Regions from separate parts of the Pseudonocardia nematodicida genome, predicted to be linked through region 3. Evidence: predicted binding sites of a transcription regulator. Region 3 holds the regulator's gene; each other region holds the start of a gene.
What was found. Region 3 encodes LexA, which represses DNA repair genes until DNA is damaged. Its sites were predicted from a motif close to CGAACACGTGTTCG; they were not measured.
Positions count from the first base shown of each region.

Region 1 (3,269 bases), on a different contig from region 3:
GCGCACAAGATCGCGATGCTGAGCCTCAAGGGCGGGGTCGGGAAGACCACGGTGACCGCGACCCTGGGGGCGACCTTCGCCTCCCACCGGGGCGACCGGGTCGTCGCGGTGGACGCCAACCCGGACCGGGGCACGCTCAGCCAGAAGATCCCGCTGGAGACGACGGCGACCGTGCGGCACCTGCTGCGCGACGCCGGCCGGGTCCGCCGCTACAGCGACGTCCGCGCCTACACCTCGCAGGGCGTCTCCCGGCTGGAGGTCCTCGCGAGCGAGCAGGACCCGGCGGTGTCCGAGGCGTTCAGCGAGGACGACTACCGGCGCGCGGTGGACCTGCTGGAGCACTTCTACAACCTGGTGCTGACCGACTGCGGTACCGGGCTCATGCACTCGGCGATGTACGGCGTGCTCGGCATGGCCGACCAGCTCGTGGTGGTGTCCTCCGGCTCGATCGACGGGGCGCGCAGCGCGTCGGCGACGCTGGACTGGCTCGACGCGCACGGCTACGGCAGCCTCGTGCGCAACGCCGTCGTCGTGATCAACACGGTGTACCGGCGGACCGGTGGCGGGGTGGACCTGGACCGGGTGGCCGAGCACTTCGCGGGCCGCTGCCGTGCGGTCGTCCGGCTGCCGTTCGATCCGCACCTGGAAGAGGGTGCCGAGATCGACCTCGACCGGCTCGAGGAACCGACCCGCACCGCTCTGCTGGAACTCGCAGCCGCCGTGGCGGACGGCTTCCCGGTGTAGAAGGCAAAGCCGGTGTGGAAAGTAGAGACCGCGACGCCGTCAGGGCGCCGCGGCCGGGAGTGGTCAGGTCCGTTCCGGCGGGGGTTCCTCGTCGTTGCGGACCTTCTTGTCGAGCTCACGTAGGAAATCGGGGTCGTCGTCCGGGCCGGTCGCCCGGGGCTTCTCGGCCCGCTGGCCGGTCGTCCACGGCAGTTCGGGGCGTGGGATCCGGTCCGAGACCATCTGCTCGGACCGGAGGGTGCGCACGAGCAGAACGGCCACGACCGCCGCGCCGAGCAGAAGGATCACAAACAACATCAGGCCACCTCCGCTGTCCAGCGTAGCGAAGGTGGCCTGACGTACGGGTGAAGTAGTGAGGTGGGTCGTCCCCCTGCGCCCCCTCGGCGCAGCGATTCGTCAGCGCAGGCCTGCGTTGGCCTCACTGGTCAGGTCGGCGAGGAGCCCCCGCACCTCGGACTCGCGGAACCGGCGGTGACCGCCGGGGGTACGGATCGACCCGATGCGTCCGGCGGACGCCCACCGGGTCACGGTCTTGGGGTCGACGCGGAACAGCGTGGCCACCTCGCCCGGGGTCAGCAGTCGCTCCGGGGCCTGTGTCGGTGCTGCCATGGAATCCTCCAGGAAGTGCAGCGTGGTGCTGATTCGAGGCTCGTGTCGCCGAGTCCCGTTCTGGCTTCCGGGCCATCGTGACACCTCAGACCCCGGGTACTCGAACGGTTGTCCGGAGGTAAAGGGTTCTTAAAGGGCAAAGCCGGTGAACGCGGCGAACCGGACAGGCGGGACGGTCGGCACCACAGCTCCGCCGCGAGCAGGCGGAACACCCTCCGCGGCGGACCGTACCCTGGCCCCATGACGTCTCCGACTCCGACGCCCCAGGCACAGGCGCGGGCTCGCGCGGGCGAGCCCGGACTGGCCGCCACGGTCGCCCTGTACACGCTCGCCCGCCTCGGACTGGTCGCCGTCATCGCGCTGGTGCTCTCGATCGCGGGCGCGCCGCTGCTCGTCGCCCTGCTGGTCGCCCTGATCGTCGCGCTGCCGCTGTCGATGGTGCTGTTCCGTGGCCTGCGGGCCCGGATGGACCGCGCCCTCGCGACCGCGTCCGCCCGGCGCTCCGCCGACCGTGAGTCGCTGCGGGCGCAGCTGCGCGGCGATGTCGGGCCGCCCCCGACGCCGACCGGTGACCGGAGCGGGACCGCCGACGGGGCCGCTCCAATCGGCGCGGGCGGGGCCGAACGCTCTGCCGCAGCCCAGGGCGCCGCCGAGGACCGCGCCGCCGAGGACCGCGCCGCCGAGGACCGCCCCGGCGCCTGACCGCCGGTCGGCACCCGGACCGACGTCGAGGGGTACAGGGGAGTCGTGGGCGAGGCCCGCGACGACTCTCCTGTGCCTTTCACCGGGCGGGCGCCGGGCGCGCCGCATCGCCGGCTCAGCCGAACGCGAGCCCGATCGTCACCGCGAGCGCCCACGCGAGCAGCAGCAGGCCGGTGTCGCGCAGCACCGGGATCAGCTCGGCGCCCCGGGCCCCGCCGAGCACCGTGCGCAGCGGCCGGACCGCCGCCGGCGCGGCGACCACCACGAGCAGCAGGCCGGGCCGGTCGAACGCCGCCGCGATCGCGATCACGAACGGGATGCCGACCGTCGCCAGGTAGAGCGTCCGGGTTCCCCGGTCCCCGAGCCGCACGGCCAGCGTGTGCTTGCCGGCGACCGTGTCGCCCGGGATGTCGCGCAGGTTGTTCGCGACCAGCACGGCACACGTCAGCAGACCGGTCGCGAGCGAGAGCCCGACGGCCGCCGCGTCCACGGTGGAGGCCTGGGTGAGCGTCGTACCGAGCACGGCGACCGGCCCGAAGAACACCAGGACCGCCACCTCGCCGAGCCCGGCGTAGCCGTAGGGGCTCCGGCCCCCGGTGTAGAACCAGGCGCCCACGATGCAGACCGCGCCGACCGCGATCAGCCACCACTGGCCGGACACCGCGGTGAGGAGCAGGCCCGCGACCGCCGCGACGCCGAAGCAGGCGAACGCGGCCGACCGGACCGTGGCCGGTGCGGCGGCGCCGGAGCCGACCAGCCGTGGCGGGCCGACCCGGTCGTCGTCGGTGCCGCGGACGCCGTCGGAGTAGTCGTTGGCGAAGTTCACCCCGATGACCAGCGCGACCGCGACGACCAGCGCGAGCAGCGCCGCACCGGGCGCGACGGCGCCGAGGCCGACCGCCGCGCCGGTGCCGACGAGGACGGGGGAGATCGCGGTGGGCAGGGTGCGCGGTCGCGCTCCCTCGATCCACTCTGCCGTGCTGGCCACAGCGTCGAACCTATCCCGCCCGAACGTGTGCCGCGCCGAGGCCGTCCTGCGCCGGCGCGGTCGGTGCGCCGACTACTGCTCGGCGGCGGGTGCGTCGCCTGCGGGTGCGTCGCCGGCCGGTGCCGGCGCGGAGGCCGCGCAGGCCGGCAGGTCGGCGGGCACCTCGGTCAGCGCGGAGGCCGGGACGTACTGGCCGTCCCCGACCCGCACGAAGCCGGTCGCCTCG
Region 1 is NZ_JBEDNQ010000003.1:162,896-166,164, forward strand. It holds gene WIS52_RS31670 (nucleotide-binding protein) at 1-744, shown strand, start outside; gene WIS52_RS08090 (hypothetical protein) at 808-1,041, opposite strand; gene WIS52_RS08095 (BldC family transcriptional regulator) at 1,141-1,353, opposite strand; gene WIS52_RS08100 (DUF4229 domain-containing protein) at 1,594-2,055, shown strand; gene WIS52_RS08105 (1,4-dihydroxy-2-naphthoate polyprenyltransferase) at 2,171-3,043, opposite strand; gene WIS52_RS08110 (hypothetical protein) at 3,116-3,269, opposite strand, start outside.
Region 1: WIS52_RS08095 (BldC family transcriptional regulator) is a predicted target of LexA. The motif match lies at 1,455-1,468, and genes of this name have one in related genera.

Region 2 (3,269 bases), on a different contig from region 3:
GCTCCCGCGGCTCGGGCCGCACCACGCGGCCGTTCGCCGGGTTCATCGGCCCTCGCGGGCCACCATGAGCCGCCGAACGGCCGAATCCTCAGCTCTGATGACCGTGACGGCGCGTGAGCGGACCGAGTCGATCCGGTTCCGGCGACGGGCCGAGCTGTAGCGCAGCCGACCGTCATCCGCGCAGACGGAACCGGTACCAGGCCGGCGCCGTCCGGTTCATCGGCCAGCCCAGACCATCCGTCTCCGCCGGTTCGACGGCGACGAGGTCCCACGCCGCGAACGCCTCCTGGACGTCGCCCCGGGCCACCCCGCCGACCATCCGCCGCAGCCGGGTCGCCCCGAAGGCGAGGAGCAGGACGGTCGCACCGGGGTCGGCGAGGGCGGTCACCCCCCGGCCCTCGGCGCGACGCTGCTCGCCGTCGAACCCCTGGAAGCAGCCGACGTCGAGGAAGAAGTCGAACGTGCCCAGCTCGGCCGAGTTCAGGTCGGTCACGTCCCCCACGACGTAGGTGACGCCGGCGCCGCTGTTGCGGCGCGCGGCCTCGACGGCGCCCGGGACGTAGTCGATGCCGACGGCCTCCCAGCCACACCGGGCCAGTTCCGGGGTGAGCAGCCCGCGGCCGCACCCGAGATCGAGCGCACGGCCGAGCGGACGCCCGCGGTCGGCCGCTTCGCGATCCAGGCGGGCTCGCGTGCTCTCCGCGGTGGCGCGTCCATAGCGCTCCCACGGCGTGATCCCCAGCCGGTAGAGACGCTCGTAGTTGGTCACGACGTCACCCCTCTGGCCGGTATGACCAGTATCGCGTCCTTGCGACACGTTGTCACCGGAGCGGCCTGCGGCGGGCCCGCCGCGGTGGCCCGCCTCTCGCCTGAGCGACGTCGCGGAGCTGTGACGACAGACGACGGGGCCGCCCACATGGCGTGGGCGGCCCCGGTCGCAGACGGTGGCGCGACTGCTACCAGCCGCGCGACCTCCACTCCGGCAGGCTCGGCCGCTCGGCGCCGAGCGTCGAGTCGTCCCCGTGCCCCGGGTAGAACCAGGTGTCGTCGGTGAGCCGGTCGAACACCCGCTCCTCGAGGTCGGCGATCAGCTGCGCATTGTCCTCCGCCGACCACGTCTTGCCCGGCCCACCGGGGAACAGGCTGTCCCCGGTGAACAGGTGCGGCCGGTCGTCGCCGCGGTAGAGCAGCGCGATCGCGCCCGGGGTGTGGCCGCGCAGATGGATCACCTCGAGATCGATGCCGCCGAAGGTGATGTGGTCGCCGTGCTCGACGAACTCGTCCATCGGGGCGGGCAGCTCGGGCGCGTCCAGCGGGTGCGCGATCAGCCGCGGCTCGAACATGCCGGCGATCGCCCCGAGGGCCTGCCAGTGGTCGGCGTGCCGGTGCGTGGTCACCAGGTGCCGCAGGTCGGGGCGCTCGTCGGCCGCGCCGATCAGGTCGGCGATCCGGCTCGGCTCGGCGGCCGCGTCGATCAGCAGCGCCTCGTTGCTCTCCTTGCACACCAGGAGATAGGCGTTGTTGTCCATCTCGCCGACCGAGATCTTGCTGATGCTGAGCTTCGGCAGATCGCGGCGGATGGCGGCGCCGCCGGCGTCGGTGTGACCGGTGTAGTTCTCCAGGACGTCCACGGCGCGAACAGTAGCGGCCGGGACCGACATCCGCGGTGGGGCGAACCCGCTACCCCGGCCCCGGTGCACCGTCGAACATGCGTACGAGTACCGTGCACGGCGTACCGACCGGCGCGTGTCGCTGTGCATCCACCGCTCCGGACCCCGCTCCGGACCCGGCCCGCCGGGTCGTTGTCGGTGGGTCGACCTAGCATCGGGACCGCACGTGGACACCACGCTCGCCGGTCGCCGGAGCCCGGTCGCGGGAATGTCCGGACCGCCGGGAGCGTCGTACCAGGGTTGCCACCCGAACAGACGACCCCGCCCCAGGCCAGGAGGCGCGCACGTGAGCGACCAGAGCACCGATCGCCGAGACGTCGGCCGCGCGCTGTCCCCGGGCGCGTCGCCGGTCCCCGACGGTCCCCGGCTGGTCGTGCGCGGCGCGCGCGAGCACAACCTGCAGGGCATCGACATCGACCTGCCCCGGGACAGCATGATCGTGTTCACCGGGCTGTCCGGCTCGGGCAAGTCGAGCCTCGCGTTCGACACGATCTTCGCCGAGGGCCAGCGCCGGTACGTCGAGTCGCTGTCGGCCTACGCCCGCCAGTTCCTCGGCCAGATGGACAAGCCCGACGTCGACTTCATCGAGGGCCTGTCCCCGGCGGTCTCGATCGACCAGAAGTCGACCAACCGCAACCCGCGGTCCACGGTCGGCACGATCACCGAGATCCACGACTACCTGCGGCTGCTCTACGCCCGGGCCGGCATCCCGCACTGTCCGGAGTGCAGCGAGCGGATCGCCAAGCAGACCCCGCAGCAGATCGTCGACCAGGTCCTCGACATGGAGCAGGGCAGCCGGTTCCAGGTCCTGGCCCCGGTCGTGCGCACCCGCAAGGGCGAGTTCGTCGACCTGTTCTCCACCCTGCAGTCGCAGGGCTACTCCCGCGTCCTCGTCGACGGCACCGTGCACCAGCTGTCCGACCCGCCGAAGCTGAAGAAGCAGGAGAAGCACGACATCGCCGTCGTCGTCGACCGGCTGTCGGTGAAGGCGACCGCCAAGCAGCGGCTCACCGACTCGGTCGAGACCGCGCTGCGCCTGGCCGACGGGCTGGTCGTGCTCGACTTCGTCGACCTGCCCGACGACGACCCGGGCCGCGAGCGCCGGTTCTCCGAGCGGATGGCCTGCCCGAACGGGCACACCCTCGCCGTCGACGACCTCGAGCCGCGGACCTTCTCGTTCAACTCGCCCTACGGTGCCTGCCCGGCCTGCACCGGTATCGGGATCAAGAAGGAGGTCGACCCGGAGCTCGTCGTGCCGGACCCGGACCTCTCGCTGGGCGACGGTGCGATCGCGCCCTGGTCGAGCGGGCACAACGCCGAGTACTTCGGCCGGCTGCTGTCCGGGCTGTCGACGGCGATCGGCTTCCGGATGGACACCCCGTGGCGCAAGCTCCCGGCCACCGCGCAGAAGGCGGTGCTGAACGGCAGCAACGACCAGGTGCACGTCCGCTACCGCAACCGGTACGGCCGCGAGCGCTCGTACTACGCCAACTTCGAGGGCGTCATGCCGTTCCTGGAGCGGCGTCTCGAGCAGACCGAGTCCGAGTCGCAGCGCGAGCGCTACGAGGGCTACATGCGGGACATCCCGTGCCCGGCCTG
Region 2 is NZ_JBEDNQ010000007.1:372,171-375,439, forward strand. It holds gene WIS52_RS18950 (class I SAM-dependent methyltransferase) at 173-769, opposite strand; gene WIS52_RS18955 (MBL fold metallo-hydrolase) at 957-1,631, opposite strand; gene uvrA (excinuclease ABC subunit UvrA) at 1,999-3,269, shown strand, end outside.
Region 2: uvrA (excinuclease ABC subunit UvrA) is a predicted target of LexA. The motif match lies at 1,704-1,717, and genes of this name have one in related genera.

Region 3 (3,269 bases):
TGCGCCCGGACCTGCCGGTCGTCGGCTCGCGCGGGCCGCGGTGATCGCCGCGGTGGTGGGTGCGGTGGTCCTGTCGACGGCCGGCGCATCCCGGACCGCGTCGGCCGGCCCAACCCCCGCCGGCGGCGAGACCCTCGCCGAGCCGCAACCGGTGTGCACCGTCGACGACCCGCGCCTCGCCGAACTGTCCGGCCTGGTCACCGAGGGCCCGCCCGGCGCCTCGCCGACGCGCTACCACGCGATCGACGACGGCGGCGGGGACACCGCGCGCGCCTTCGCCCTGGACCCGGCGACCTGCGCCGTCACCGGGGAACGGAGCGCGCCGGTCGACGTCGTCGACGTGGAGGACCTCGGGATGTCGCCGGACGGCGCGCTGTGGCTGGCCGACGTCGGCGACAACACCGCCCGCCGCGACGCGGTCCGGCTGGTGGTGCTGCCCCCGGACGGACCGGCCCGGGTGCACGACCTGACCTACCCGGACGGGCCCCGGGACGCCGAGGCCCTGCTGGTCGCCGACGACGGGACCCCGCTGCTGGTGGACAAGACCGCCGGTGCGGCCGGCGTGTACCGGCCGGCCCGCCCGCTCGAGGCCGACGGGCCGGTCCCGCTCGAACGGGTCGCCGAGGTCGTGCTGCCGTACTCCGCGACCCGCGGCGGGCCGCTGGGTCCCGCCGGCGCGCGCACGATCACCGGTGGCGCCGTCGCACCGCCCGGGGCGACCGCGCGGGCCGCCGCGTTGCGCACCTACACCGATGCCTGGCTGTTCCCGCTGCCCGCCGACCGGCCGCTCACCGGCGACGTGCTGGTCGAGGCCCTGCGCGGGGCGCCGATGCCGGTGCCGTTGCCGGACGAGCCGCAAGGGGAGGCGGTCGCCCTCGACGGCGCCGGAACGCTGCACTCGGGCACCGAGGCCCGCGGGATGTCTCCGGCCGGCGTGCGCGCGGTCCCCGGTGCGGTGACCGCGGCGACCGCACCGGCGGCGCCGGTCGTCGCGCAACCCGCCGAGGTCCCGGACGTGCCACGCGCCTACCCGTCGTGGCTGCCGGCGGTCGCCGGCGCCGGTGTCCTCGGTGTGGCACTGCTGGCCGGGATCGGCGCGATGATCGTGCACGGGAGGCGGCGGAGCTGAGCCGGCGACGGCCGCCCCGTCGCCGGACCACGCTCCGGGCCGCGCCCGCCGGGATCGTTCTCGGCGGGCCCGGTCCGGAACGGCTCAGAGCCGGCGCATGACCGCCACGACCCGGCCGAGGATCGACGCCTCGTCGCCCGGGATCGGGTCGTAGGCGTCGTTGGCCGGCATCAGCCAGATGTGCCCGTCCTTGCGGCGGAACGTCTTCACGGTGGCCTCGCCGTCGATCATCGCGGCGACCACCTCACCCTGCTCCGCGACCGGCTGCTGGCGGACGACGACCCAGTCCCCGTCGGTGATCGCGGCGTCGACCATCGAGTCGCCCTTGACGTTGAGCAGGAACAACGTGCCCTCGCCGACGATCTCGCGCGGCAGCGGGAACACGTCCTGCACGGCCTGCTCGGCGAGAATCGGTCCACCGGCGGCGATGTCGCCGATCAGTGGCACGAACGCCGGTGCCGGGCGGTCCGGGCCGCCCGTCGCGTCGGTGTCGGCGCCGTCGGTGCCCGCGACCTGTTCCGGGCTGCGCACGTCCACCGCGCGGGTCCGGTTCGGGTCCCGCCGCAGCAGGCCCTTGCGCTCCAGGGTCCGCAGCTGGTGGTGCACCGACGAGGTGGACGTCAGACCGACGGCGTCGCCGATCTCGCGCACACTCGGCGGGTACCCGTAGCGGTCCACCCATTCCCGGATCACCGCCAGTACCTTCCGCTGCCGCGGGGTCAGGCCCCGCGTGTCGGCCGCGGGGTCGGGGAACTCCCGAACCTTCGCGGAACCCGGCCCGGCGGGCGTGCCGCCTCCGGACTCGTCCGCTGCCATCGCATTCGCCTCCTCGGGGTCTACCGATACGCACCCTAGCCGCCGCGACGCCGTCCGCCAAACATGCGTTCGATGTCGCCCCCTGGCGTGTCGTGGATTCCCCCGGCCGGTGGTGGTACAACATCGCACAGGCGTTCGATCGAACATGAATTCGATCGAACGCGGTGGACCGGCCACCGGGGCCGGCTCCGTGATTCAGGGAGGTGGCGTCATGGCGACGACGACGGTGCAGGCCCGGCCGGGCGGTACGACCGGAGCCCGCGAGCGCGCACCCCTCCCCGCGTCGCCGGACCGACCGAGGCGGCCGCGGCGTGCCGTGGACGGCGTGGTCCCCGCGCCGCCGCAGCGTGCGGGGCGGCCGCGTGATGTCGCGGACGGTGCGACCCCGTCGCGGCGGCCGGGTCCCGGTCGTGGCACCCGGCGACCGCTCGTGGCGCCCCGTGCGCCGGGTGCCACGTGGTGCGGCGGGATGCCGCGCGCGCGTCGGTCGCTGGGTGGTCACGGGGTGTCCGGTGGCGCGGAGCGGGTCGTCCGGGCCGTCGGGGTGGTGCTGGCCTCCGCGGCCGCGGTCGTCGGCCTGGGGCTGCTCGCCGAGAACGCCGCCCTGGCGAACGCGACTCCCGACGGGGCCGGCGTACCGGTGGTCGCCGTCCGCTGAGGGGCGTGGTGCGCCGCCGTGACCTGCGCGGACGCCGTTCTTGTCGGTGCACGGTGCTACACAGGTCGCACGTGCGTTCGACCGGCCTCGGGGAAGGGCCGGAGCGGGCGCACGGGGCACGCGGTCGGGTGTGGCCGGGTGCCGTGGACCCGGCGACGGCAGGAGGAGTCAATGCCAGAGCTCGATGTGCGGGAGACGGAGCAGGTCCGGCGGCGCCGGGAGGTGCACGCCGGTAGGGCCGGGCGTCGGCGCGTGCGGCGTCGGGTGCCGGGCGTCGTGTCCGGGGCGGTACCGGAGGTCCTGCCACGGGCCGTCCTCGACGGAGGGCCGTCGCGCCGGGGCGCCGGCCCGGTTCTCGCGGAGCCGGCCGGATGTGGTGTCGGGTCCGCGTTGCGCACCCCGCCGGGGTTGTCACTGCCGGGGTCTGCACAGCCGCGACGCGCGCTGCCGGGGTCTGCGCTGCCGGGGTTCGCGCGGCGGGGGGTGGCGCCGCCGAGTTCCGCGCCGGTCCCGCCGCGGAGTGTTCGTCCGGCCGGGCGGCGCTGCGTGGCGCCGGCGCGGCCGCGGTCGTCGGTCCGCGGTGGGCGGGGCCGGGCGGACCGTCTGCTGGCCGGCGTCGCGACCGTGTTCTGCAGCGCCGCGGTCGTGGTGCTGCTGGGCCTGCTC
Region 3 is NZ_JBEDNQ010000012.1:205,410-208,678, reverse strand. It holds gene WIS52_RS26175 (hypothetical protein) at 65-1,129, shown strand; gene lexA (transcriptional repressor LexA) at 1,214-1,945, opposite strand; gene WIS52_RS26165 (hypothetical protein) at 2,415-2,603, shown strand; gene WIS52_RS26160 (hypothetical protein) at 3,150-3,269, shown strand, end outside.